3 regions of the Polaribacter staleyi genome follow, and region 2 is predicted to be linked to each of the others. Evidence: riboswitches for the same ligand, from Rfam matches in the RefSeq annotation. Region 2 holds a riboswitch; each other region holds the start of a gene.
What was found. A riboswitch is a leader RNA that binds a small molecule or an ion and turns the genes downstream of it on or off. The one in region 2 is predicted to bind cobalamin.

Region 1 (8,232 bases), 780 kb from region 2:
AGCAATTTTTTTAACAGATAAATAATTTGTTTCAATAACGTTAAAAATACTATCGGCTTCTTTTTCTTTATTAAATAGTACACCAAAAAACTTTATCCACTCAGCACGTCCTAAAGGAGTTTCTTCTAGCCAATCTCCATTATAAATAACAGGTATGCCGTTTCTTTGAATTGTTTTATATGTTTTGTTATTGCCATTTAAACCAAAACCAATTACCAGCTCAGGAGCCAGTTCTATAAGTCGTTCTGTATTCATGGTTTGCTCACTTCCTAATTCTATTACATGACCAGCATCAATACGTTTTCTTGTTTTTATGGATGAAATAAATTTTGTTTGAGGAAACCCAATTAAAAAATTTTCGGCACCAATTTCTTCTAACATTGGTATGTGTGTAGTACTTGTTACCACAATATTTTTAACAGGTACTTTTAACTCGTTTGTACTAAGGTTGGTTTTGTTACCTAAAATATATGTAAACTGTGTTTTTGCGTTTTGATAGGGTTGCTTTATAATTAATTTCTTTTGATTGCCTGTTGTAATAATGTCGAATCCTTTGGCATATTTAATGTTGGTTTTTACTGGGGTTTTAACAAGTTTAATGGGTTTATTTTTCTGACAAGAAATAAAAAAAATACTAATTATTAAGAGAGGTAAAAGGTGTTTCATTTTAATAGTTTAGTTTTAAAACTTGTGCATACTGTAATTTTAAATCAAAAGACTTTTCTAAAGGTGTTTTATGAATAAAAGAATACAAGCTTCTCATAACTCCTGCATGGGTTACAATAACAACTTTTTTAAATTCTTTTTGTGCAATTTCTAATAAGAAATTGGTAGTTCTGGCATGTAAATCTAAATACGATTCACCATTTGTAACAGCAACTTTTACAAAGTCATTCATCCAGATATCTAAGGCTTCTTGGTTGATGTCGTTCCAGTTTTGTAATTCCCAATCTCCAAAATCTAATTCTTTTAAGCGATCATCAAAAAGAATAGTATTTGATAACTTTTCTGCCAATTTTTTACATCTTTTTAGCGGACTACTATAATATACAGTTTCTGCATCATTTATAGAAACATCTGTTAAAATAGGTTTTATTTCTTCTAAAAAAGTATCGGTAACATCAATATCTGATTGCCCGTAGCAAATTCCTTTGTCTATTTTGGGCGTGGTGTGTCTAATTAATATAATTTCCATAAAACAAGTATAAAAAGATAAAAAACAACTTCTGCCACTTGTTGCAAAGCACCCGCACAATCTCCTGTTTGACCTCCAATCCATTTTTTAAAAAAACGAGCTAAATACCAATAGGTTATTAATAGTGGAATAAGGCTTAGAAATACCCAATGATTTTTAAAAAAGAAAAGAGGTAAAACTCCAAAAATAAAAGAAATCACTAAAGATTTTGTACTCATTTGTGTGGTTGTTGGCTTTATTTTTGAGCTATCAATATCTCTAACATACGGATGTGTGTAGAGTAGGATAGTAGCTGTAAAACGACTAATAGCATGACCAGAAATAATAAGTAAAGGAATATTTATGTGTGCTACACAGAGTGTTTGTATTGCAGAAAACTTTAAAATAAGAATAGAAAACAATCCTATAACACCAAAAGTTCCTAATCTAGAATCTTTCATGATTAGTAATATTTTTTCTTTAGTCCAACCACCACCAAAACCATCGCAACTATCTGCAAAACCATCTTCATGAAAAGCTCCTGTAGTCCAAATAGAAGCAATCATACTTAGAATAATGGCAATTTCTGGGGTAAAAATAAAAGTAGCTAAGTAGTAAATAAGTGCAGCAATAGCGCCTACTAAAATACCCACTAAAGAAAAGTAACGGTTACTTTTATTTAGCATTTCAGACGAATGGCCCACCCATTTAGGGCATGGTATTCTTGTAAAAAATAAAATGGCAGTTAAAAAATAATGAAATTCTTTTTTCATAGGTTTAAGCTTCGCTTACATTGGCACTTTCAAAAGTTGCCATTTCGTTTAAAAATAGTGTTGCAGATTGTATAATTGGTAGTGCAACAGCAGCTCCAGTACCTTCTCCTAAGCGTAAACCTAAATTTAAAATAGGTTTTACCTTTAAAAAATCTAATATTTTTTGATGACCTTGTTCTCCAGATGAATGCGTAAAAATACAGTAGTCTAAAACATTTTTATCGATAGCATTTGCGGCTAATAATGCTGATGTTACAATAAAACCATCAATTAAAATTGTCATTTTTAAAGCGGCAGCTTCTAAAATAGCACCTGCCATCATTACAATTTCGAAACCACCAAAAGTAGCGAGTGCCTCTGTTGGCGAGTCTATATTTTTAATATGCTTTTGGTATACTTCTGTTAAAACATTCTTTTTTTGTTGCAATCCTTCATTGTCTAAACCAGTTCCTTTACCAACACAGTTTTCAATACCAATTTTTGTAAAATAACTCATTAAAAGTGCAGCAGAAGAAGTGTTACCAATGCCCATTTCTCCAAAACCAATGGTGTTGCATTTATTTTGAAATAAATTGTTTACAATTTCTTTTCCTTTTTCTAAAGCAGCTTTACATTGTAATGTTGTCATGGCTTTTTCTAAAGAAAAATCTTTGGTTCCTTTTGCAATTTTAGCAGAAATTAATTCTTTATTTTCATCGAAATTGGCATTTACACCAGCATCAACAATTTTTAGGTTGATTTTATTTTGTTTGCAAAAAACATTAATTGCTGCGCCTCCGTTTAAGAAATTAAACACCATTTGTTGTGTTACTTCTTGTGGATATGGACTTACTTTTTTTGATTTTGTTATTCCATGATCACCAGCAAAAACAACAATACTTGGTGCTGTAATTTTTGGTGTTAACGTGTTTTGAATACGACCTATTTTAATGGCAATATTTTCTAACATACCTAAAGAACCTATAGGTTTTGTTTTAAAGTCTATTTTTCTTTGAAGTGCTGTTTCAATCTCTTTAGAAAGTGCAGTTATTTTTGACATCTTGTTTTATTTTAGTTTTAAAGGCAGTCCAGAAACCATAAAAGTAGCCTTGTCAGCTTTTTTAGCAATAAATTGATTTACCCATCCTTGTAGTTCTGTAAATTTTCTTCCAGATTCTGTGGTAGCATGTAATCCCATACCAATCTCGTTAGAAATAATGATAATGTGAGCATCAATTTCTACCAGTTTTTCTATTTGTTGTTTGGCTAATTTTAAAGATTCTTTTACGTCGTATTTTGTGTCAACATAAAAATTTGTCAACCATAAAGTAACGCAGTCAATAACAACTGTAGATTTATCAGGGATAACGGCACTAATATTTTTTTCCTCTTCAATGGTTGTCCAACGTTCATCTCTATCAGAAATATGTTTGTCTACCCTTGCTTTAAAATCTTTATCCCAAATTCTAGAAGTTGCCAAATAAAAAGGGTTTTTAGAAATGTCTTCCGCTATTTTTTGAGCATAACTACTTTTACCAGATCTTTCTCCTCCTGAGATATAATGAATCATAATTTAAAAAATATAAACACAAAGGTTAGAAACATTTTTTAAAAAAGGAAAGAATATCTTTAATAGTATTCAAGTTTCTTTTTTTTTAAGAATGATTGTATTTTGTTTGATACCTGCTTTGGTAAATGGAATAAAATAGTTGTCTAAAAAATTACCTTTTATAGATTTTAAAATATCTAATGCATTAAACAAAAAAGTTTATAAAGTATAAGTATTGCAATACTTAAAAATAATTTACATTTGCTAAAAATTAAGGTTTTGTTCTTTCTGAGAACAAATTAAAAGGGAATTCGGTGAAAAACCGAAGCTGTTCCCGCAACTGTATGTTTGTTTCGAATCATTTTTTCGAAACCTCTTTTTAGAGCTGTTATTAATTCTTTACCACTGACATTTTTGTTGGGAAGGTCTATAACAGGTAACAAGCCAGGAGACCTGCCTAATTTATAAAAATAAATACAAGCTTTCGGGATAAAGGTCAGGTTGTTATGAAGAATTATATTTTATCTTTTTTGTTTTTACTTTGTTGTGCTAACACTGCGTTTGCTCAAAAGGATACGATTGCAAATAAGTTAAAAGAAATTGTTGTTATAGCAAAAAAAGAGCAAAAACATAAAATACTTGGACTAAAAAAACTAAAAATAGTTACTAGTCAAATTATTAAAAACCCAATAAACCTTACTAATTTATTAAGATACAATAGCCCTATTTCTTTAAGAGATTATGGTAATGGAGGTGTAAGTACTGCTCGTTTTAGAGGTACTTCTGCATCGAATACAGCAGTATTATGGAATGGAATTTCTATCAACGCAGTAGGAAGTGGTCAAACAGATTTTAACTCTTTGTCTGCAAGTATTTCTGATGAAATTATAGTTCATAGTGGTGGAGGAAGTATCGATTATGGTTCTGGTGCTATTGGTGGTACTGTGCATTTAAATGATAATTTATCATTTAAAAAACATAAAGATTTTTATTTGTTTTCTTCTTACGGAAGTTTTAATACGACTTCTAATTTTTTTAAAGCCAATGTTGGAACAGGAAAATGGGCTGTAAAATTTGCTGCAACATTAAATTATTCTGATAATGATTATACATTTATTGATACTCGATATAAAAATAGTGACGGTAGTTTGTTGAAAAACGAAAATGGAGTTTATAAAAATTATGGCGTAAACTTTAGTTTAGGATATCAGTTCTCTAGTAAAAACAAACTGTATTTTTATACAACAGGTTATTATGGAGATCGTTTATTTTCTGATGGATTACCAAATCCTGCTGCAGGCAGCGAAAGAAATGAGGATTTTAATCAAAGGAATTTATTAAAATGGAAATACTCTTTTTCTAATTTTACACAAACCTTAAACGTGGCTTACTTAACACAAGAGTATCGATATTATGATGATAAAAATGCTACAGATTATGTTTTTGGAAAATCAAAAAATTATAACATCAATTATAATTTAAAATATCGTTTTTCTAATTATTTAAAAATGGAAACATCGTTAATTTATGATGAAAACAGAGGTACTACTAATGAGGTTTTTTCAAAAAAAAGAACATTGTTTGCTGGTATAGCTAAAGTTACTTTTAAGCCAACAGAGAAATTAACAACGGCAATTAACTTTAGAAAAGAGTCTAATTCAGATTTTGAAGTTCCATTATTAGTATCCGTTGCTGCAGAGCAGGAAATTACAGATAATTTAGCCTTAAAGGCAAATGTATCTACAAATTACAGGATACCAACTTTTAATGAGTTGTATTGGCCAGTTGTTGGTAATTTAGATTTAATACCAGAAGAATCTGTACAAGGAGAAATTGGTGCTTCTTTTAAGAAAAAAAATATAGCAATTACTACATCACTTTTTTATATTCATTTAAAGCATAAAATTTTATGGTTACCTACTGCAGCATCTAATTTATGGAGACCAAGAAATGTAGGTGATGTTACGCATAGCGGAGCGGAAACAGCTGTTAAATTATCTAAAAAAATTAATGAACATTCTTTTAATTTTTCTACGAATTATACGTTTACGTTAGCAAAAAACAAGGAAACAGATACGTTTTTACCTTATGCACCTAAGCATTTATTAAACTTTAATTTAGATTATGAGTATAAGAAAATTTCTTTTTTTATGCAGCATTTATATCAAAGTAAAGTGTATACAAATGAAATTAATTTAGATTTTTACTCCTTAGAATCTTTAAATGTTACCAATTTTGGTGGCGATTTTAAGGTGTTTGAAAATAAAAAGAATAAAATAAAAATAGGTTTTAAAGTAAATAATATATTTAATAATGTGTATTATTTTTCAAACTTACGTCCTATGCCTGGTAGAAATTACAATATTAATATAAACTATAAATTTTAATACAAATGAAGATTACAAAATCAATTTTTAAACTATTCATAATTAGTTTAGTTTTTACATCATGTTCTAATAATGACGAAGAATTTCCAGAAATTACAGGTAATTATAAAGACGGAATTATTGTAAGTGCAGAAGGAGGATTTGGTAATAAAGATGGTTCTATTTCTTATGTAAATGAAAATTTAAATAGATTAGCAACTAATTTTATCTATACGGGTGTTAATAATGCACAATTGGGTGGTTTAATTCAGTCTATATCTTTTACAGATACAGAAGCTTATATTATTTTAAATGATGTGAATACAATTGTTGTTGCAGATAGATATACTTTTGAAAAAATAACAGAAATTAATACAGGTTTAAATAATCCTAGATACATGGCAACTGCTAATGGTAAAGGATATATAACTAACTGGGGAAATCCTTCTGATATCACTGACGACTATTTAGCAGTAATAGATTTAGCGACAAATACAATAGAAAGTACAACGATTTCTTTAGATAATGGTGTAGAGAGAATTCTTGCAAAAGACAATAAATTATATGTTTCTCATAAAGGTGCATGGTCTTCTAATAATATTATTTCAATTGTAGATTTAGCAGCTAATAATACTGTTGAGAAAATTATTGTAAAAGATAACCCAGATGAATTAATTTTTGATGTTTCAGGGAATTTAATTGTATTATCTGAAGGGAAACCTTTAACTTATGGAGGTGCGCCAGATTATGCAGTGTTAACAAATACAACTTCTTCAATTTCATTTATCAACCTTAGTAATAATACAATAACAAAGGAGATTGAATTTAGTGATAATGAAAGAGCATCACAAATGTCTTATGTAAATGGAGAAATTTACTATTACATGGGATCAGAGCAAAAAGTATTTACTATTAATGAAAACGATACAACACTTGCTACAGATGGTATTGCTACAGGTAATATTTATGGTATGTCAGTTAAAGATAATAAGTTATTTACTACTAGTTATAGTTTTACTGCGCTAAGTAAATTAATAGTGACAGATTTATCTACAAAAGAAGTAGTATATAGCTCGCCTGTAGGTTTAGGAGCTTCTAAAATATATTTTAATTAATAAAGATCTTTTGAAAAAGGAAATTTAGTTAAAAACTCCTCTTAGAATTTTCTAAGAGGAGTTTTTTTTATTTATAACAGTTTTTTAACTTCATTCTTAATAAAGCTAACAGCTGTATCTGTTGGAGGTAGTGTTTTAGAATAGTAAACAATAACATTTTCTCTTAATTCATTTGCAGATTTTGAGGTTTCTGCTACTTGCCTTAATTTATTAATAACAGTATTTTTAGCAGCTAATATGACGGTCCAAGTATCATCAGAAATATAAATTTGTTGCACTAGGTTGTGTTCAAACTCTTGTTCTACATTGGCAATTAATAACTGTAAATAATCTTGTGTGTTTTCTGAAATTGGTTTTACTCTAACTAAAATTTTAATAGGATTAATACGCTCGCAAAATAACAACATACGCTCATAAGCCTGTAATTTTATAGGCAAAGTATCTTTGCTTTTTTGAGCTAGAATTTCCATTCTACTTTTAGGCTTTTGTTGAGCTATAAGCTTGTTAAACATATAATAGCTAACCAAACCTGTTACTGCAGCAGGTAAAATATACACAATACTTGCTATTAATTTTTCTTCCATAAATTAAAGTAAATTTAATAGATACAAATATAGAACTCCTAAAAAGATAGCAAAGCCAAAACTTAATAAAGTACCAATTAAAATGTATTCTGTAAGTTTTCTGTCTTTTGATGAAGTTAAATCTCCAAATCTAAAAACAGATTTTGCAGCTAATAAAAAACCAATAGCTTCCCAGTGGTTACTAATTACAAACGTAAATACAAACAAACGTTCTAGCATACCAATATAACGGCCTGCTTTTGCTAAAGATTCATCATTTTCTTTTTCACTTTCAGGATTCCATTGGGTAATTATAATTTTAATAACTATTGCCGAAACAAAAACAACTAACAGTAAAAATATAATTAATAATAAGATTTTATCTGTGATAAAATTTTCTATTGGTAAAGAAAAATCAACATAAAAAGACGTAGCAAAACCTAATGTAATTAGATGTAATACTTGATCTATAAAAAACCAAATTCGTTGGGTGTTTTTTGTTTGAAGATACAGTTTTAATAGATCTATTAAACAATGTGTACCTATTATGAACAGAAATGCTAGCCAATATTCTTGTAAGTTAAATTGAAGTACAAGTAATAGTAATAAGGCATGAATACCAATATGAAAGTATAGTTTTATAGATTTTATTTTCTTTTCTTCTTTGTTTTTTACCCATTTTTCTGATTGAAAAACAAAATCGCCTAAAATAT
Region 2 (8,232 bases):
AAGACCCATTTATAGAAAAAACTAGAATTATAGCTATAATAGACCAATTATTCTTTACTCCCCAACGTTGCCTTAATTTTTCCATAAAGTTTATTGTTTTGCCGTTTGTTTGGATTTCTTAAACATTAACCATAAACCTATTAAAACTAGAGGTATACTTAAAACTTGCCCTGTATTTAATGAATTAAACACCCAATCTTCACGTCCGTCTACTTGAGCTTCTTTTAAAAACTCTATAAAGAATCTTAAAGACCAAAGTACTACCATAAAAAGACCAAAAAGGTAACCTGTTTGTTGTTTCTTATCTGTTTTCCAATACAAATGCCACATCACAAAAAACAAAGCTAAATAACTAAACGCTTCATATAATTGTGTAGGGTGTCTTGGTACTGTTTCTCCTGCTGCTTTAAAAATAACACCAAAACTAGAACCTGTTTCTTTTCCATAAATTTCTGAATTGAAAAAATTTCCAAAACGAATAAAGAAACCTGCCAAAGCAACCATAATTGCCAATCTATCTAAAATAAACAACCACGGTTTTTGTAAGTGTTTTTTTGCGTAAAAATATAAAGCGATAGGAATTCCTATTGCTGCACCATGACTAGCAAAACCAGTAAATCCTGTAAATTTCCATCCTTTTATAATACCAAATAAAGAATCGTTTGCACTTTCTTTAATTGGTAAAAATATTTCTAATAAATGATTTTGATAATAAGACCAACTGTAAAAAAATACATCTCCCAAACGCATACCAACAAGCATAGATACAAAGACATACATAAATAATACGTCTAGTTTTTCTTCTGGAATTTTATCTTCTACATAGATTTTTTTCATCAGTCTTAAACCTAATAAAAATGCTGCTACAAACATTAAACTGTACCAACGAACGGTAAAAAAACCTAAATCTATTCCTATTGAAGGATTCCATGTAATTGCTAAAAAGCTCATATTTTAATTTCTATGTCTGGTCGAGCGCAGTCGAGACCTAATTATTAACTATAAACCTCTCGACTGCGCTCGAGGTGACAATTATTATTCTTTCTTTTCTGGAACAGGATCATACCCACTTCCTCCCCAAGGATGACAACTAAATATTCTCTTTAAGGCTAACCATCCACCAGAAAATAGACCATGTTTTTGTAACGCCTCAATTGTGTAATGTGAACACGTAGGACTGTATCTACAAGTAGCTGGTGTAAATGGTGAAATTGCGGCTTGATAAAAACGAACCAACAATATAAATGGAAAAGACAATATTTTTTTCAATGATTAAAATTTATGAATTAAATGAATAAATCTAGATTAAGAGATTTCTCAATCGTTTCTCTTTCGAAATGACAATTACACTCAAAAACTTGAAATTCATAATTCGTAATTACCTTTTTAATTTATTATAAAAGAAGTACCTTCTTTACCATCTTTTAGTTGAATTCCTAATGCAATTAGTTCATCTCTAATTTGGTCTGACAAAGCCCAATCTTTATTTTCTCTTGCTTCTTTTCTTAATTTAATTAACAATTCTACAACGCCATTTATTTTTTCTGAATTGTCTTGAGAATTTTCATTCATCAACCCTAAAACATCAAAAACAAATGCGTTAAACGTTGTTTTAAATTCAGCTAAATCAACTGCCGTTAAACTTGCTTTATGTTCTTTAATTTGATTAACAACCTTTACCGCTTCAAATAATTGCGGAATTAACATTGGTGTGTTAAAATCGTCGTTCATTGCTGCATAACAATCTTTTTTCCATTTTTGCACATCAAAAGTAGATGTTTTACCTGATTCAATCTTATCTAAGAAATTAACAGCTTCCATCAATTTAGAATGTCCTTTTTCTGATGCTTCTAATGCATCTCCAGAAAAATCTAAAATACTTCTATAATTGGCCTGCATATTAAAAAAACGAACCACACTTGCAGAAAATGCTTTTGGCAAAATAGTGTTTTCTCCTGTTAAAATTTCATTAGGTAAAATAAAATTCCCTGTAGATTTTGCCATTCTCTGCCCATTTAAAGAAAGCATATTTGTATGCATCCAATAATTTACAGGCGTTACGCCACTACAAGTTTTAGATTGTGCAATTTCGCATTCGTGATGCGGAAATTTTAAATCCATTCCACCACCATGAATATCAAAACTTTCGCCTAAATATTTTGTACTCATTACAGAACACTCTAAGTGCCACCCCGGAAAACCATCGCTCCAAGGAGAAGGCCAACGCATAATATGTTTCTCATCGGCTTTTTTCCAAAGTGCAAAATCTTGCGGATTTTTCTTGTCAGACTGCCCATCTAAAGTTCTTGTATTATGTAGTAAATCTTCTACTTTTCTACCAGAGAGAATTCCGTAGTTTTCTTTTTTATTGTATTCATGCACATCAAAATATACAGAACCATTTACCTCATACGCAAAACCTTTTTCTATGATTTCTTTAATCATTTCTATTTGCTCTACAATATGACCTGTTGCAGTTGGCTCTATACTTGGTGGTAAAAAGTTATAGTTTTTTAAAACATCATGAAAGTCTACCGTGTAACGTTGTACAACTTCCATGGGTTCAATTTGTTCTAAACGTGCTTTTCTTGCAATTTTGTCTTCTCCTTCATCTGCATCATTTTCTAAATGGCCAGCATCGGTAATATTACGTACATAACGCACCTTATAGCCTAAATGTAGTAAATATCTATACACAACATCAAAAAACATAAAGGTTCTAACATTACCTAAATGTGCGTTGCTATAAACCGTTGGACCACAAACGTACATACCTACATATCCGTCTGTTATGGTTTTAAAATCCTCTTTAGATTTGGTTAAAGAGTTGTATACTTTAAGCTGATTTTCTTTGTATAATTCCATTAAATAAGTGACTAATTACAGCCGATAAAGATAGACACTTTAAAAAGAATACCGAAATGGAATTTGTTAGAAGTTTGCTAAGATTTAAAGTCGCTGAAAAAAAATATAATTGTTATTCTTTTATTTATACAAATTACTTCTTAAAATTATAATTAAATTTACATTTCAATTTTTAAAATTGATAAAACCCCATCTTAAAATGAATTGGATACTATTAATTATAGCGGGACTTTTTGAAGTTGCTTTTGCTGCTTGCTTAGGTAAAGCTAAAGAAAGCACAGGTACCGAAACTACCTATTGGTACATTGGTTTTATAGTATGTTTATCTGCAAGTATGTTGCTCCTTTTAAAAGCAACACAAGAATTACCTATAGGAACTGCTTATGCTGTTTGGACGGGAATAGGTGCCGTTGGAACCGTTTTATTAGGTATTTTTATATTTAAAGAGCCCGCTACGTTTTGGCGTCTTTTTTTTATTTCTACTTTAATAATTTCTATAATTGGTTTAAAAGTAGTGTCTCATTAAAAACAAATTTCTTTGTTTTCTATACTCTTACAATCCTAAAACTTATTACCTATAAATATGTTTATAAGTAGCTAATAAGTTCTTCTAAATATTAGACACAAAAGGTAAATGATTTTTAAATTTGAATAGAATTTGGTTTTAATAACAATATCAATTGTTAAAATTAAAAGGGAAATAGGTGTAAAACCTATACTGTTCCCGCAGCTGTAAGCTCTATTAAAAGTTTTACATTCTTTGTCACTGTTTATCTATTTATAAACGGGAAGACGTAAAAACCAGAGTAAGTCAGAAGACCTGCCAACTTCTAATTAGTCAAACTTTCGGGATAAAAGTTATGGCACGATGTATCTACTTATACCATTGGGTTATCGTACCTTTTTTGACACATTTTAAACCATCAATAAGTAAGCCTTATTGGTTATATTATTAATGAAAATGAATTATTCTAGCATTCAGGTTGTACTACAAGAAGTGCCTGGTGAAATCAGTATTTGTTTTAGCATTTGTGGATGTAAAATTCGCTGCAAAGGTTGTCATTCTCCTATTTTATGGAAAGAAGAAAACGGACAACAACTTTCTATAAAATTATACAAACAAACATTACTAAAATATAAAGGATTTGCAAGTTGTGTTTTATTTATGGGTGGAGAATGGCATCAAAAAGAACTCATAGATTATTTAAAATACGCCCAAAAAGAAGGATACAAAACATGCCTTTATACAGGTAAGGAACATATTGATAAAAATTTACTACAACACCTAACTTGGATTAAAACCGGCAAATGGATTGCCAAAAAAGGAGGCTTAGATAAACCTGATACCAATCAGCAATTTATAGAAGTACAAACAAATAAAAATTTAAATCATTTATTCTTAAAAAACTATTAAGCTATGATTCGATTAACGGAAAAACAGGTAAACCAAAAAATTAATTTTATTCAGAATTACATTAATGCAAGCAATGCTGCTGATGGCTCTAAAATAGACGCCAACGCCAATGTTTCTTCTAAAAACATAGCTACTATGGAAGCTGAACTAAATAAGGATATTAACGTTCAGGTAAATAGGCAATTGGTAAAAAATAAAATTGAACAACTATTTGATAAAAATTTGGCCAATGAATATGTAAGGCAAATAGAAGCTCATGAAATTTATGTACATGATGAAACCTCTTTAAAACCTTATTGCACTTCTATTAGTATGTATCCATTTTTATTTGACGGACTTACCAAGCTTGGAGGTGAAAGTAAAGCACCACAACATTTAGAGAGTTATTGTGGCGAATTTGTAAACCTTGTCTTTGCCATTAGCTCTCAATTTGCAGGTGCTTTGGCAACTGTAGAATTTTTATTGTATTTTGATTATTTTGCTAGAAAAGATTTTGGAAACGATTACCTAAATTCTAACACCAAAACAGTTTCTAATCATTTACAACATGCGGTTTATGCAATTAATCAGCCTGCTGCTGCAAGAGGTTATCAATCTGTTTTTTGGAATATCTCTTTATACGATGAAAAATATTTTGACAGCTTATTTGGTGAGTTTGTTTTTCCTGACATGACAAAACCGCAATGGGAAAGTCTTAAAAAATTACAACTATTTTTTATGAAATGGTTTAATAAAGAAAGAGAAAAAGCTGTATTAACCTTTCCTGTGGTTACCGCTGCAATGCTTGTAAAAAAAGGCAAACCTGTAGATACTGAATTTGCCAATATGTGCGCCACTGAGTTAAGTGAAGGAAATTCATTTTTTATCTATCAATCTGAAAGCGCAGATAGTTTGGCTTCTTGTTGCCGATTAAGAAATGAAATTAGCGACAATACTTTTAGCTATTCTTTGGGTGCAGGTGGCGTTTCTACAGGCTCTATAAACGTTATTACACTAAACATGAATCGCTTAATACAGCAAGGAAAAGATCTTAAAACAGAAATAAATAAAATTCAAAAATACCAAATAGCCTACAGAAAGTTAATTGAAGAATATAAAAATGCCGGAATGCTGCCTGTTTATGATGCTGGTTTTATATCTCTAGACAAACAGTTTTTAACCATTGGCATAAATGGTATGGTAGAAGCTGCAGAAAGCCAAGGTATAAAAGCCGAAAATAGCACTGTTTATAAAGATTTTGTAGCAAAACAGCTCAAAATAATTTATGATGCCAATAAAGAAGCCAAAAAAGAATATGGCTATTTATTTAATACGGAATTTGTACCTGCAGAAAATTTAGGTGTAAAAAATGCAAAATGGGACAAAGAAGATGGTTTATTTGTACCTAGAGATTGCTACAATTCTTATTTCTACCCTGTAGAAAATAATTCGATAAATTCTTTAGATAAAATAATTTTACATGGCACAGATATTATAAAATACCTAGATGGTGGCTCTGCTCTTCATTTAAATTTAGAAGAGGCTCCTAATAAAAATGGCTTTTTAAAATTAATTGAGGCCACAGCATTAGCCGGTGGTAATTATTTTTGCTTTAATGTAAAAATAACTATTTGTAATAAATGTGGTCATATTGATAAAAAAACACTTGTAAAATGTAGCTCTTGCAGCTCTAAAGATATAGATTATGGTACGCGAGTAATTGGGTACTTAAAACGTGTTTCTAGTTTTAGTTCTGAAAGACAAAATGAACACGATTTAAGGTTTTATCATTTACAAAACGCTAAAGCGTCATAATGCCCCTAGATAAGGAATGAGTTTCATTTATTTTGATGAAACTTGTTCCTTTAATTTTTAAAACTGTAAAGCTCCATTTAATAGGGCTAACTAATGTTACTCCAAATTTTAGACGTTTTAGACAGTGCTAAATAGGTAGTTTTAATATTTTTGTTTTCTGGTTTCGACAAATTAGAATCTTCTTGTAAAACATCAATAGCCGTATTTCTGGCTGCAACCAAAATTTTGGAGTCTTTTACAACATCTGCAATTCTTAAATTTAAAACACCACTTTGTTGCGTCCCCATTAAATTACCTGGGCCGCGTAATTTTAAATCAACCTCAGCTATTTTAAAACCATCTGTAGTATCTACCATTGTTTTTAAACGTGTTTTTCCTTCTTCGGAAAGTTTGTAACTAGAAAGTAAAATACAATAACTTTGGTCTGCTCCTCTCCCAACTCTTCCTCTTAATTGATGCAATTGCGAAAGCCCAAATCGTTCTGAACTTTCAATAATCATAACACTAGCGTTTGGCACATTTACCCCAACTTCAATAACAGTTGTTGCCACCATAATTTGTGTTTCTCCTTTCACAAAACGTTGCATTTCGTGTTCTTTATCTGCCGGTTTCATTTTTCCATGAACAATACTTATTTGGTATTTGGGCGTTGGAAAATCTCTAGAAATACTCTCATAACCATCCATTAAATCTTTATAATCCATGGCTTCAGATTCTTGAATTAAAGGATATACAACGTAAACTTGTCTTCCTTTTTCTATTTCATCTCTCATAAACTTAAAAACAGACAATCTATTACTATCAAATCGATGTACGGTTTTTACCTCTTTTCTTCCCGGAGGTAATTCATCTATAACAGAAATATCTAAATCGCCATAAACAGACATAGCCAAGGTTCTTGGTATTGGTGTTGCTGTCATTACTAAAATGTGCGGAGGCAAAGAATTTTTAGACCATAATTTAGCTCTTTGCGCAACACCAAATCGATGTTGTTCATCAATAATTGCAATACCAAGGTTTTTAAACTTTACTTTATCCTCTATCAACGCATGTGTACCTATTAAAATATGTAAGGTTCCGTCTTCTAAATTTGCATGAATTTCTCTTCGCTTTTTGGTTCTAACAGATCCCGTTAATAAATCAACATTAATATCCATATCTTTTAACATTTCTGAAATTGCATGATAATGCTGTGTGGCTAAAATTTCTGTTGGTGCCATAATAGTAGCCTGAAAACCGTTATCTATTGCCAAAAGCATGGTTAACAAGGCTACAATTGTTTTTCCTGAGCCTACATCTCCTTGTAAAAGACGATTCATGTGTGCACCAGAAGCTACATCTTTTCTTATTTCTTTTAATACTCTTTTTTGAGCATTTGTTAAATCGAAAGGTAAATAATCTTTATAAAAAGTATTAAAATAATCGCTTACATTCTCAAAAACAAATCCTTTTATTTTTGTTTTGTTGATGAGTTTCTTGCGTAATAATTGTAATTGAATAAAAAATAACTCTTCAAACTTTAAACGGTTTTGTGCTTTTGCTAAATTTTCTTGACTTTTAGGAAAATGCGCATTTAATAATGCGTCTCGTTTTCCCATCAATTTAAAACTATCAATTATTTCTTGCGATAGGGTTTCTGTTATGGTTTCAAAAAACTGTTGTAACAAATACTGTACATAGGTTCTCATTAATTTATTAGAAACACCAGAATTTGTTAGCTTTTCTGTAGAAGGATAAACGGGTTGCATTTTAGTTTGCAACTTTTTCTTATATTCTGTAACCAGCTCCATTTCTGGATGCGGAATGCTAAAATTGCCATTGTAGTGGTTTGTTTTACCATACACCACATAAGGTTGGTTAATTTTAAGCGCATCTTTTATCCATTTTTGTCCTTTAAACCAAACCAACTCCATGGTTCCTGTAGCATCTTGAAAAGTAGCAACTAATCTACTTCCTCTTTTTTGAGCAACTGATTTTACATGAGTAATTCTGCCTACAATTTGTACTTCAGAAGAATTAGGCTGTAAATCTTTTATGGCATAAAAGGTAGTTTTATCAATATATCTAAAAGGAAAAAAATTGAGTAAATCATTACATGTTTTTATACCCAATTCGGTATACAAAAGCGCTGCTCTTTGTACACTAATTCCTTTAATATA
Region 3 (8,232 bases), 1.0 Mb from region 2:
TTTAGATCTCAATGGAGAAATAGTGCCTTTAAAACAAATTCTAATTATGCTTTTTTCGACACTTGGTTCGAAGGCTTTAAAACTGGTATTGGTGTAAGTTTCTTAAACCAAACAGAAAGTGCCTCTTCGTATACTTTTAATCAAGTAAATTTAAACTATGCTATGGCGTTTCAAATTAGTAATACTTGGTATTTTAGACCTAGTATTTCTACAGGTTTCGGAATGAAAAATTACGGATTTCAGAACCTATTACTAGAAGATCAAATTAATTTGAATAGCAATATTATAAATACTTCTACATTTGATCCTGCATTGTTAAAACAACAACGAAATTTTTTCGATTTTAGTTCTTCTATATTATTTAATAATGATGATTCTTGGTTTGGTTTAACCGTAAAACATTTAAACAAACCCAATATTTCTTTAACTGAACGAGGTAATGCTCCACTAGATGTTTTTTGGTCTGTACATGCAAAATATTATGTACCTCTTTTAGAAAATTACAATACCTGGTTCGCCAAAAAAAGTAAAATTTATCTATTATCTAACTTTATGATGCAGGGAGAGTTTAATAGATTAGATTTAGGTGCACAATATGTTTTTGATGATCAGTTTTCTTTTGGTATGACAGCAACCACGTCTCCAATGAAAATTGAAGACAGCACTTCCTCTTTAAGCGCTATTAGTACTTTTGCAGGCGTTAGATGGCAAGGTTTTCGCTTTGGTTATTCTTACGATTTTAGCACTTCTAAACTAGTAAACACCGGTGGTATTCACGAGTTCTCTATTGCATATGATTTCGAAATTAACATAAGAGCCTTAAACAGATATAAGTGTGTTCCTTTCTTTTAATTATTAGAAGCAAGAAAATAACAAAAACCTCTTCTTAATAATTAAGAAGAGGTTTTTATCTTTTAGCAATCTAATATTGATAAATATTAATTTTAACTATTTAATTTAATCATTAAGCATGTTTAAATCTGCAATTCCTGTTACTTCTGTAGAAAGTTCTCCTAACCATCCCATATTTGCTTGAATTGCTGTCTGAATTTTAATAAAATCGATACCTGTTAAATTCACGGTATTCCCTTCTTCATCTATCGCTAAATCAATATCAATTTCATCACCACCAGCTGTATTATCTGCATAACCACTATCAAAAGGAGCGCTTGTAATAAATCTAGGATTACTCATATCTATATTATTACTAGACAAAATAGTCCCTGTTAAGGTATAAGAATCTTCTGTAACAGCTTCTGGATAATAAGATTGTTTATGAAACACATTTGTTGCTACAACACCACTATTCCCTTCACTATCTGTCCAAGTTACATCTGCAGTTATAGGATCTGGCTTGGTATAAGTTACACTGTATTTTTTTATGGTACCGGCTAAATCATCTGCACTTCCTTTAATTTCATACCAAGTATCATCTGCAATACCATTTGCATTTTCATCTTGCATTACCCAAACAATACCAGGTTCTGCAAAATTTGGCATTGCATTTCCATAAACCCTTAAATCATTGCTATCGGCTGTATTTATTACCGTATGATCAAAAGCATAAGAAACCGAGCCTCCCCAGCCACCTAAACTAACCAAACCTTTTTTACCTTCTATAGTTTTAGCTCCTACTTCACTCCCTAAAGAGGTATTAATAAATTGACCTGGAGCAGGTAAATAATCAATTAAACTAGTTACATAAAGATTACTTTCATCAGTAACTGGACGAATTACCGCTTTTACTTTAATTGTATATTTATTTCTAAATACTCCTGCATCATTAGATGATTTATAAGTTAAGATATATGTACCTGATTTTTCTGGAATAAAATCATAAGTAGCTAGAGAAGATGTAACATTATCTCCTAAAGACCATTCTTCATCATATTCTGAATCATTCATTTTTGTTGCCGAAAAATTAAGGGTTTCTCCCATAAACATTTCAATATTATTACTTTTTTGAGATAAGTCAATTACAGGCGGAACACTATAAAGATCTATTTCTTTAGTACAAGAAGCCATTATAATTACTAAAAGGCAGGGAATAATAAAAGCGACACTTGGTTTTAAATTTTTAAAAAAGTTGTTCATAATTTTGAAATTAAAGTTTGATTTTTGGGTTATAATTATTACTATTTAAATACTATTTTGTTAGGGATATCTCCGGTTTCTAAAGACCATTTTAAATCTCCTTCAGATGAAAAACAGTAGAGTTGTCCTGGAGTAACATAATCTTTAGCATCTGTAATTAAAACGTCTTTTGTTTCTGGATTTATTTTGATACCATACGGAATCTTAATAAGATCCTGACCTTCATCCGAAATAAAAGTGTCTTCAAGAATGGTTTCTGTTTTAGCGTCTAACCTGTTATAAGAAATTGTATTTTCTCCTGTTATATAACTAAATTCGGTGCTGTAGATATAAATGATATCTTTAAAAATGGTCATATTTCCTACCGCTATGTCAAACGATTTTTTAACCTCGTCTATATTTGTATCAACCACAAAAAGTTTAGAAGGCGTTTCGTAATAATCTCCTCTAGAAGAAACATACAAATCTCCCTCACTATCAATTTGCATACGATGAAGATTGATACCTACTTCTATACGTTTTGTTTCTTCAAAACTAGCAATATCAACTACAGAAACAGTAGATTCATAATCTGGTGGACTGTAACCGCCCGAATTAGCAACATATATTTTATCATTATAAACCACTAATTCTTCTGGTTGTCTACCAACATTTACAGAACGCGTAACACTAAGACTTGTAGTGTCAATTTCCATAATTTTTCCATTGGCAGCATTCGGGTCTCCAATAACACCTAAGTAGGTACTTAAATAAGCTTTCCCTTTGTAGAACTTTATATACCTACAATTATCAACATTTATTTGTTTAATTTTTTTGCGTGTTTTTACATCTAAAACTTCTACTTTGTTAGAAGCATTTACAACTATATAAAGTTTAGAACCATAAATTCCCATATCATTTCCAACATCACCCAAACCACCAACTTCTTCTGGGTTTGCAGTTCTAAAAACTTCTTTTTCATAAATTCCGGTCTCAAAGTCCATATAATCTAAAGCCGCTTTATTCATAGACATATTACCTTCGTTCAATAAATAAAAACCTTCAATTTTTGAGGAAGGTTCTGTTGGAACTTCTACCTTAATAGAATCTTCGAAATTATCTTCAGTTCTACATCCATTTAAAAAAAACACAACCGCTAAAGCTGATGCAACTTGCAAACCTAATTTTCTTTTTTTCATAATATAAAATTTAAAGTGAAACGATAGGATCTCCCTGGCATAGGAAAGTTTTTAACTACCGCAAATTGTTGATTAAATACATTGTTTATTGCTACTAAAACTTTTAATTTCTTTTGATTAAATAAGAGTGTTTTTCCCAAACTTAAATCGTGTGTAAACCACGGATCTAAATAATTAGAACTAATGTTTGCCTTTTGGCTATATCTTTCTCCCGTATAAATAAAACTGTAGTTCAATTCTAATTTTCGGTAATCTATCATAGCACTTATACTACCGCTATGAACTGGTATATACGGAATCTGATCTCCATAATTATTTACACCAGCAGTAACATCAATAGATTCTTGATACGTGTAACTTAGGTTGGTGCTGTACTTAAATTTTGTGCCCAAACTACCAATTGCCTTTATATTTGTTTCTATTCCGGCAGTTTCTACTTTACCTAAATTAAACATAGACCAACGGAACAGATTTGCACCAGGAACTGCTACAATTTTGTTGTCTATCCAAATTTTATAGACATCTGATTGAAGATCAAATGCTACTTTTTTAAACTCAGTTTGATAAGAAAATCCAAGATTTACCTGAGTTGCGTCTTCTGGATCTAAAAAGGTATTTCCTATAAATGTATAATACAAATCATTAAAAGTAGGTTGCCTAAAAATTTCTTTATAAAAGCTTCTTACCCTAAATTTATTAGAAGTAAAAGGTTGCCAATTCAACATAATGGTAGGTGAGTATTTCTGCAAATCTTCTGCTGCTTCATAAAAAAGTACCGTTTCATCTACTGTAGTACTCAATAAACTACCTTGTATGTGAACTTTATCAAAAGTAAAATCGGCAGCTAAGGATGATAAAAGCGTAATTCTTTTAGGGTATGAAAATCGATACAAATTTGCATCCATCGTATTCCTTTGTAAGTCTGTTGCTAGAGATAATTTGCAAAAAGGAGAAACCTGAAACGTATTTACCATCGATAAATAATATTCTTCTTGCGTATATTTGTTGTCTAATTCCCCGTCTACCTTTATAATTTCTGGATCTACATATCTAGAATAATTATGAGCATATTTACCTCTTAACACAAAAAAATAGAAATCGTTTACATGCTTTGTAAATGCTCCTTGTAGAAAATTATTTCGATCCCATAAACGTTGTGGACGCTTAAAACGATTAGCAACAATAGCTCCTGGCAATCCACGTTCAGAATCATAATGATATAGTTTTACATTCCACCCATTCTTAATACCTTGTGCACCATGCACAGAGACTTCCGCTCTAAAAGATTCAATATCTGCATTATTACGTGTTGCTATTGTATCATAGCTACCGTTAGTGTATCTAAATTTATATTTACCATTGGCATTAAGATACTCTGTACTAATACGCCCACTTAATTGATTATTAATTTTAAAATCTACATTTACAGAAGGATTTACCAAGCCAAAGGATCCTGTTTTTAAACTAACATTTGCATTACTACGTTTACCATCTAAAAATTGAGGTGTTTTAGACTTTAAATAAATACTATTTGAAGAAGCATAGGATTTAGCGGATTGATCTAAATCTGATCGTTGACCTTGGTATAACGATACAGCTTCCATGTTTTGTACAGAATATTTCCCTAAATCTATTTGCCCATTTTGTGCGTTTCCTAATTGAACACCATCATAAAAAATCCCTGTATGTTGTGATCCCATACCTCTCACATTTATGGTTTTAATACCGCCAATTCCTCCATAATCTTTTAACTGAACTCCACTAAAAAAACGAATAGCATCTGCAACACTAGAATTACTTAAACGCGTTAAAGACTTTCCTGTTAAAGTCTGAACAGAAATAGGAGAAAAGTGCTTTTTTAATTTCTCTTTATTGGTAATTAAAAAAATTTCTTTAAGCTGTACGGCATTTATTGAATCAATTTTTTGGGCATATAAAAAATTAGAATTATAGCAACATATAATAAAGAAAATAAACAAAAAAGAGTGTAAAAAAGAAGTCCTCATACCTAAATTTTGCGTAAGAGGATAGAATAAGAAAAGTACTACGTATCCAAATTTTAGATAGATAGGCTCCTAATTCTAGCTTCAATCCTCGAAAGCTTAATGAATTATAAAAAAATGGCAGGTCTTCTGACTTACTCCATCCACCCGGTCTTCCCATTCTTTCGAAAAGTGACCATTCGAGTTTCAACTTTAGAGCTTACAGCTGCGGGACAGTTCTAGATTTACACTAGATTCCCATTTTAATATCAAGTTTTTAAACCCGATAACCATTCTTAGTTAAAAAATATGATACAAATTTATCTACAATTTGTTAATTGACAATGCAGTTTTATGCTTTATTTTTAATTACACATTTATATTCTTATTAAACAAGCTACATTAATATATTAAATTAAAAATACCAGGCTATCTAGAAAATTACAACAAGAAAAATTAAGAAAAAAACAACCTCAAATAAAATAATTTAGCTCGTATAAATATTGCCCCCCAACACTATTTTTTACTAGCCAATTATATTAAATGAAGTTGCATTAAAGTTATTTAAATTAGAAACAATATTTATTCATTTCTATATTTTACAGTAAAGAAAACAAACACCTTAAATTATCTATAATAATTTGTATCAAAAAGAAATAAAAGCTAAAAACAATTCGTTATTACAATTATTTCTTATTGAAATTACATTTTTCAAATGTATTGCAATAAAACAAAAAAAGCTTACGGAAACCCGTAACCGGGTTGTTATATAACAAGAAAAAAAACAACCCAAAATCACAAAAAAATTTCTTTATTTTTCAGTGAATATTACTTTAAAAAATCAATCTTGGCAAAAAAACGCTTTATAAAATAGGTTTTTGAGGTCAACTTTTAAATCAAATTTAAAAGCTTCAATTTTGGAATAACTATAAAACAAAATACTTTAAACGTTTTTATACTAAAAACTCATCAAAAAAATTATTCTTTAATTAACTTATATGTATGTATTTTAGGTTTGTTTGCTGTGTATATTTTGGTTCTAATACTACTTAAATCTTTCCATAAAGAATCTCTTTTAGGAAGCAATTCGAAATATTCTTTAGTCATTTTTAAACCATACGGATACCAAGGTTTCCCTCGCTGAGATTCATTTTTTTTTCTAAGAAAGCTTTTTTAGACTCCATCGTATCATCACCTAGATAATCCCTAAGTGTACGAAATTCCATTAAAGCTAAAGTTCTCAATTTTTCATTTGTTTTTTTATAACCCAAACACCAATCATACACTTTTTGAGCTTGTTTATATTGTGGCGTTTTAGCGTTTAAAGACAAATCAATTCCTTTTTTTAATTTTTTAGAATTATAAGTACCTACTTCAATACCGTCAATAACTAATTGATAAACTCCCGCTCTTAAATTTTTAAATAAAAAAAACTCTTGCGTATATTCCTTTCTATCTTTTATTAAACCCAATGCCGGAGCTAAATTTTCTTGAAGCGCAAAAGGTAATGCATTTTCAAACACCGTAAATTCTTTTGTACCATCTATTAAGTTTACCTCGCAATTATATGAGGTTATTACTTTTTTAGCCTTTACATCAATCTCTACTCTAGAAGTATACTTTACAGGAAAAACTGTTTTAATCAACTCATAAGCCATAATTAAATGACCTAATTCACCAGGATGTGTTCTATCTACTCCTATTATGGTTGCAGTCTTATCTTTCTTTTGCACTTGCTTGTTTGCCTTTAACATTACTGCATTCAAGTCTACTAAAGGAGAATTATACTTCTCTGCCAATTTTTTAATTTCATCAGCAAAAACCACCAAACCATCGTTTTTACGTTCTACATTATTAGTGCCCTTAATCTTAACCGTTTGATCATAAATAGAAGGTGTCATAAATATGATACTTACCCCCCTTTCATTTAACTTAGATGCAATGGCAGACATGTTAGCTATGTATTTTTCTAATACAGCCTTACGATCCTTTAACATCTTATCATCAACCTTTTTAAAGTCTTTAGGGAACAAATGAGCTCTTACATCATTCATCCCTAACATAATTATAGCATGATTAGGATTATGAATTAAAATATCTTTTTCTAGCCTTAATAAAGTTCCAGAACCATCATCACCAGATATACCTCCATTAAAATAATTTACTTTTTGATTAGGGAATTGTGTGGCATTAAAAAATTGTAAAAAAGCATGATACAAACCTCCATGTGTAATACTGTCTCCTATTAAAACCACATTATCTCCGTTTTTATATACTGGTATTTCTTGAGATATAGTATATGTACTATAAATGAGTGCTATTAGTAATATGAATCTTTGGAAGCTATTTTTCATTTTAAATGATGATTATTTATTGTAAAAATAAAGAAATAAGTTTTTATAATATAAAAAAGGGTACTATCTATTCTAGATTTAAAAAAGACAGTACAAATAAGGGTCAAGTCAAAAAGTTGTGGAGTAAATTAAAAAGCATGAACTTTGCTTTCTAATAAACCTCTATTTTGAATACTTCAATTGAACTAACAAAACTATTATTACCAGAAATTCTTGTTGACTATTTTAAATTAACGAAACACGAATTTAAAAATGGAGAACTCCATTTCCATTTCACAGAATTAAATACGATTCCTGAAGAATTCAAAGCACTTAAATTAAATTCTAAAGGCTTTTTTCCTGAAGCGACTATTCAAGATTTTCCAATTCGAGGTAAAAACGTTTTTCTACATGTTATTAGACGACGTTGGGTTGAGGAAAATTCTAAAAAAGTAGTTACAAGAGATTGGCAATTAGTAGCAAAAGGCACTAGAGTAACTAGTGAATTTGCTGCTTTTTTAAAAGATATCAGTCAGTAATAACGCTACTAGCACAAGTACTGTAGCTAATTTCTACGGGGTAAATCCTAGAAGTTTACAAAGACAGTATAAAGATTATTTAAGTCATTTTAAAGCTTGGGATCAA

Region 1: another riboswitch for cobalamin. It lies ahead of WHD07_RS02275 (TonB-dependent receptor plug domain-containing protein); the one in region 2 lies ahead of nrdG (anaerobic ribonucleoside-triphosphate reductase activating protein).
Region 3: another riboswitch for cobalamin. It lies ahead of WHD07_RS13365 (TonB-dependent receptor); the one in region 2 lies ahead of nrdG (anaerobic ribonucleoside-triphosphate reductase activating protein).

Annotation. Positions count from the first base shown of each region.
Region 1 is NZ_CP150665.1:580,404-588,635, reverse strand. It holds gene WHD07_RS02300 (ABC transporter substrate-binding protein) at 1-666, opposite strand, end outside; gene cobC (alpha-ribazole phosphatase) at 668-1,195, opposite strand; gene WHD07_RS02290 (adenosylcobinamide-GDP ribazoletransferase) at 1,180-1,947, opposite strand; gene cobT (nicotinate-nucleotide--dimethylbenzimidazole phosphoribosyltransferase) at 1,952-2,986, opposite strand; gene WHD07_RS02280 (bifunctional adenosylcobinamide kinase/adenosylcobinamide-phosphate guanylyltransferase) at 2,993-3,496, opposite strand; cobalamin riboswitch at 3,733-3,950, shown strand; gene WHD07_RS02275 (TonB-dependent receptor plug domain-containing protein) at 3,982-5,862, shown strand; gene WHD07_RS02270 (cell surface protein) at 5,868-6,956, shown strand; gene WHD07_RS02265 (hypothetical protein) at 7,028-7,540, opposite strand; gene WHD07_RS02260 (DUF3307 domain-containing protein) at 7,544-8,232, opposite strand, start outside.
Region 2 is NZ_CP150665.1:4,190,341-4,198,572, reverse strand. It holds gene WHD07_RS17405 (DUF6787 family protein) at 1-85, opposite strand, end outside; gene lgt (prolipoprotein diacylglyceryl transferase) at 91-951, opposite strand; gene yidD (membrane protein insertion efficiency factor YidD) at 1,036-1,269, opposite strand; gene cysS (cysteine--tRNA ligase) at 1,387-2,865, opposite strand; gene WHD07_RS17385 (DMT family transporter) at 3,065-3,391, shown strand; cobalamin riboswitch at 3,508-3,707, shown strand; gene nrdG (anaerobic ribonucleoside-triphosphate reductase activating protein) at 3,827-4,279, shown strand; gene nrdD (anaerobic ribonucleoside-triphosphate reductase) at 4,283-6,073, shown strand; gene recG (ATP-dependent DNA helicase RecG) at 6,160-8,232, opposite strand, start outside.
Region 3 is NZ_CP150665.1:3,168,345-3,176,576, reverse strand. It holds gene WHD07_RS13380 (PorP/SprF family type IX secretion system membrane protein) at 1-852, shown strand, start outside; gene WHD07_RS13375 (hypothetical protein) at 958-2,094, opposite strand; gene WHD07_RS13370 (YncE family protein) at 2,136-3,272, opposite strand; gene WHD07_RS13365 (TonB-dependent receptor) at 3,269-5,278, opposite strand; cobalamin riboswitch at 5,378-5,564, opposite strand; gene WHD07_RS13360 (hypothetical protein) at 6,233-6,361, opposite strand; gene WHD07_RS13355 (SGNH/GDSL hydrolase family protein) at 6,364-7,608, opposite strand; gene WHD07_RS13350 (ISAon1 family transposase N-terminal region protein) at 7,776-8,126, shown strand; gene WHD07_RS13345 (ISAon1 family transposase) at 8,113-8,232, shown strand, end outside.